Regions from separate parts of the Caulobacter sp. AVps18 genome, predicted to be linked through region 1. Evidence: riboswitches for the same ligand, from Rfam matches in the RefSeq annotation. Region 1 holds a riboswitch; the other holds the start of a gene.
What was found. A riboswitch is a leader RNA that binds a small molecule or an ion and turns the genes downstream of it on or off. The one in region 1 is predicted to bind cobalamin.
Positions count from the first base shown of each region.

Region 1 (2,198 bases):
GGCCGAGACCTGGCCCAGGGTGTGGTCGCCATACGTATCGTGGCTCTCGTGGCGCAGGCCCCCTGTCAGTGTCAGGCCGGGCACGACCTCCGCCTGGATCTGGCCATAGACACTGTCCACGCCGACTCGCCCCGTGCTGAAGGCGGGGTTGGGCCGGCTGGTGCTGGGCGAGCGGGTGCGCATCTGCGACCGTTCGCTTTCGGCGCCAAATGATGCGGTCAGGGTCTCGGTGACGGCGAGCGCGCCTTGGTACTCCCAACGCTTGTTCTTGCCGGCGGCGTCGAAGGTCAACGGAACCGTCGGGCGAGCCGGGTTGATGTTTTCGCGATCAGTATCGGTGTAGCCGTAAGCGACGCGATTGCTCCAGCGACCGTCCAGAAGGGCGAAGTTGAGGCCGGTGTAGATCACCAGCTCCTTGGTGCGACCAAACTCAGACGAGTCGCCAGCAAAACCGTCGAAGTCGTTCTTGCCCGACGAATAGACCGACCGAACCTCAGCCGAGACAGCGTCGGTAAGGGCCAAGCGCACACGGCCGGAGAGGCCGGTGTTCTGGTAGCCATCGGCTTCGGTGCCCGTCTTGTAGACCGAGAAGCCGTCAGTCGTGAAATAGCTGCCGGCCAGTCTCCAGCTCAAGCGCTCGGCAACGCCCCCCGCCGCGCCGCGCAGATAGCCTGTGTTGCGGGCACCGCCTTCAATGCTGGCATTGGCCTCAAAGGCCTCAGTTGGCTCAGCGGTCACCATATTGACCACGCCGCCGATAGCTTGGCTTCCCCAAAGCGTCGACTGGGCGCCGCGCAGCACCTCGATGCGCGACACATCGCCGATCAGAAGATTGCCGGCATTGAAACCGCCTTGCGTCGATGACGGGTCGTTCAGCTTCACACCATCGATCAGCACCACGGTGTGCTGGCTTTCGGCGCCGCGAATATAGAGGCTGGTGGCGGTTCCCGGACCGCCATTTCGGCTGTAGCTGACGCTTGGCGTCTGGGCCAAAAGCTCGATGGCCGAAACGGCCTGGCTGGCCTTGATCGCGTCAGTGGTCAGCACGCTGATGGACGCGCCGACTTTCTCGACAGGCTGAACCGAGCGCGTCGCCGTAACGACCAGCTCGGCCACGGCGGACGAGCCTGCCTTTCCGGCGACATCGGTTTCAGGAGCCTTTTGCTCGTCAGCCAGTGCGGCCCCGGCGAACAGGGTGGTGGAGAGTGCGGTAGAGCACAGAAATGCTCGGATCATGGTCTTTCCCTTTGAACGACCCGCGCGCGTCCTCCAGCCGCGAACGTGCAGGCACGACGAGGCTAAAGGCCGCGACGCGGCCTGACTGACATGTCGTTTCGCGGGAAATCCCGTTCGTTCGGCGCACCCCGGCCGGACGATGAACGACTGCGACAGGCAGGTCTCCTGGCTCACGGGTCTATGCTTTGCGCGCCGCCTTCCCAGGACCAAGGTCCCAGTGGCATGTGACGCGTAAGCTCGCCGCTTACAGTTGCGGGGGCAGCCGAGGTATTGAACCTCGTTCCCTATTCATCCTCTTTCGAGGAACCTGACGCGGCAGCAGCCCTATATGCTGCGTCGCACAACGTCAATGTGGAGCTTCCGTGACGATCACCCTCGACCTTGGCGGTCCGCTCGCTCGACCAAAGCGCGCCTTCGCCCAGGGAGTCGCGGAGCCGGCACCCGGCGATCCTTGTCGCGACAGGGCAGGCTCTGGGTAACGGGATGCAATCCTGAAACGCCCGTCATCAGGCGGATCACGGCGATGTCTGACGAACCCTTGAATACAAGTGTCAAGGCGCAGCAGGAATCGAGTTCTGAGCCTTCTGATTGCGCCTAGAAGCGCTGCTCTTCCAGATGCCCATCCTTCAGGGCAAAGACACGGTCCATGTAGCGAGCCAGGTCCATGTTGTGGGTGGCGATCAGGGCGGCGACGCCTTGGTCTCGCGCCAGGCTGTACAGCGACTGGAAGACGGCTGCCGACGTCGCGGGGTCCAGATTTCCCGTCGGTTCGTCGGCCAGCAGTAGTTTTGGCCGGTTTGCCAGTGCGCGGGCGATAGCGACCCGCTGTTGCTCGCCGCCCGACATCTGGGCAGGCTGGTGATTGACCCGCGCTGAGAGGCCAAGGTCCGACAGCAACGCGTTGGCGCGGGCTTCGGCGACGGGCCGGGTCAAGCCCAGGATCATGCCCGGCATGGCCACGT
Region 1 is NZ_CM178737.1:3,374,568-3,376,765, forward strand. Features, by position in the region: gene ACW179_RS15405 (TonB-dependent receptor plug domain-containing protein) at 1-1,236, opposite strand, end outside; cobalamin riboswitch at 1,375-1,562, opposite strand; gene ACW179_RS15410 (ABC transporter ATP-binding protein) at 1,831-2,198, opposite strand, start outside.

Region 2 (2,198 bases), 1.1 Mb from region 1:
CGCTGGCCCGGCCTTCGTTCAGCGCCCTGGCCAGGATCACCAGTTCCTCGATCTTCTGGACGGCGAAGGCCAGCCACGGGCGGACCTCCGGATCGAGGGCGACCTCCAGCTCCAGGTCGATCGGCGTGTGCAGCAGCGAGCAGGAGGGGGCCAGGATGATCCGGTCGCCGCCGCGCGCGGCGATGACGGGCTCCAGGCGATCCAGAAGGGCGGGCAGGTCCGACCGCCAGACATTGCGGCCGTCAATGACGCCCAGTGACAGCACCAGGCTCTCGCGGCTGGCGGCCAGAACCTCGTCCAGCGCCTGGGGCGCGCGCGCCAGGTCGATGTGCAGGCCGTTGATCGGCAGGTTCACGGCGGTGGTGAGGTTGTCGCCATAGCCGCCGAAATAGCTCGTCAGCAGCAGGCGCAGGCCTGGCACGGCGTGGCTCAAGGCACCGTAGGCCCGGCGCAGTTCGCCCCGCTCGAACGCGGTCAGGTCCAGGGCCAGGCAGGGCTCGTCGATCTGCACCCAGTCGGCGCCGGCGCGCTCAAGCCGGACCAGGACCTCGGCATAGACCGGCAGCAGGGCGTACAGCAGCGACAGCGGCGAGAAGCCCTCGTCCTTGGTCTTGGCCAGTTTCAGGAAGGTCACGGGACCCAGCAGCACCGGCCGGGTGTGGACGCCCTGGGCCTTGGCCTCCAGGAACTCATCGATGGGCTTGGTCGAGGTCAGGGTGAAGGTCTGGCCACGCGACACCTCGGGTGCCAGGTAGTGATAGTTGGTGTCGAACCACTTGGTCATCTCCATGGCCGGCACGCCATGACCGTCGTGATGAGCGTGACCCTGGGCGCAGGCCTCGTGCGCCGCCGCGCCTTGCGCGCCCCGGGCCATGGCGAAATAGGCGGCGGTGTCGACCGGTCCGCCGGTCCAGCCATAGTCGGCCGGAATGGCGCCGACCATCACGCTGGTGTCCAGCACGTGGTCATAGAGCGAAAAGTCGTTGCTGGGCACGTGGTCCACGCCCAGGGCGGACTGGCGGGTCCAGGCCTGGGCGCGAAGGTCGGCGGCCGTGGCCAGCAGGGTCTGGGCGTCGGTCTTGCCGGACCAATGGGATTCCAGGGCGAACTTCAGTTCGCGCCGGGGGCCGATGCGGGGAAAGCCAAGGGTGGCGACGGTGACGGTCATCTTTGAAAAACCTCTGCCGGTGTGAGGGCGGAGGCTTGATCGGGACGCGCGCAAGGGGGCGCGCACGGTCTGTCACGGACCGGACACGCCTTGGCATGCGACCAGACCGGGCACCCCGCCGGAGGACGTTATCTGTCGGGGCAGGTCTCCTGGCTCACGGGTCAACACCCCTGTCCTGGCCTTCCCGACACGCCACCGATCCAGCTTCGGCGCGTCAGTGACACGTATTGGACAGCGGCTCGCCGCTCACAGTTGCGGGGGCAGCGCCGGCCTTGGGTTTTCACGCCCGCACCGACTTCCCTCTTAGCTCCGGGCCCCAGAAGGTGCCCGCAGAACCACGACAGCGTGCTGTTAGGGCAAGGTTGGCCACCAAGTCAACAGGGATATAAGGATATCCTTATGCGATTTTCGAGGCGCGCCAGGACTTCCGCGCCGCCGTTCGCCGTCCCACGCCTGCATCGGCTCAACCGCCTGAAGCCGAAACGTCACCCCTTCTTAGATCCCGGCTAGCGTCGCGATCTCCTGCCGGAACGTCACCACCAGCACGTCGCGCAGGGCCGGGGCGGCGGGATTGTCGGGCCGGATCGGCGTGACGCCGTGCAGCACCCGCAGGTCGTCCAGCATCACCATGTCGCCCGGCGCCGTCAGGGTGAAGCTGCCGAGACTGCGACCGCCGGGGGCATAGATGTCAGTGACGCCGCTGCGCACATTGACCCGGTCGACCAGCATGACGATCACCCAGTCCACCCCGTCGCGGTGCGCGCCTTCGGGCGTGGGCAGGCCCGCTTGGCCGGCCAGGGCCTCGACGCGAAACTGATGCAGTTCCACATGCCAGGACGCGGGCGGCTGCGGCGTGATCGGATGGAAGATCGCAAGTCCCTGTTCGATGACCGCCCGGGTGATCGGATGGATGGCGATGGCGTCCGTGACCGGCTCGAACCAGCGCTGCACCCCGCCGTTCAGGGCGTTGTAATCGCGGCTCTGATAGTGCGGCTGGTGCGGCTTGCGGACGATCTGGCCGGGCGCGGCG
Region 2 is NZ_CM178737.1:4,511,926-4,514,123, reverse strand. Features, by position in the region: gene metE (5-methyltetrahydropteroyltriglutamate--homocysteine S-methyltransferase) at 1-1,168, opposite strand, end outside; cobalamin riboswitch at 1,291-1,523, opposite strand; gene ACW179_RS20585 (2OG-Fe dioxygenase family protein) at 1,664-2,198, opposite strand, start outside.
Region 2: linked by a shared signal. The riboswitch ahead of metE (5-methyltetrahydropteroyltriglutamate--homocysteine S-methyltransferase) and the one ahead of ACW179_RS15405 (TonB-dependent receptor plug domain-containing protein) in region 1 are both predicted to bind cobalamin.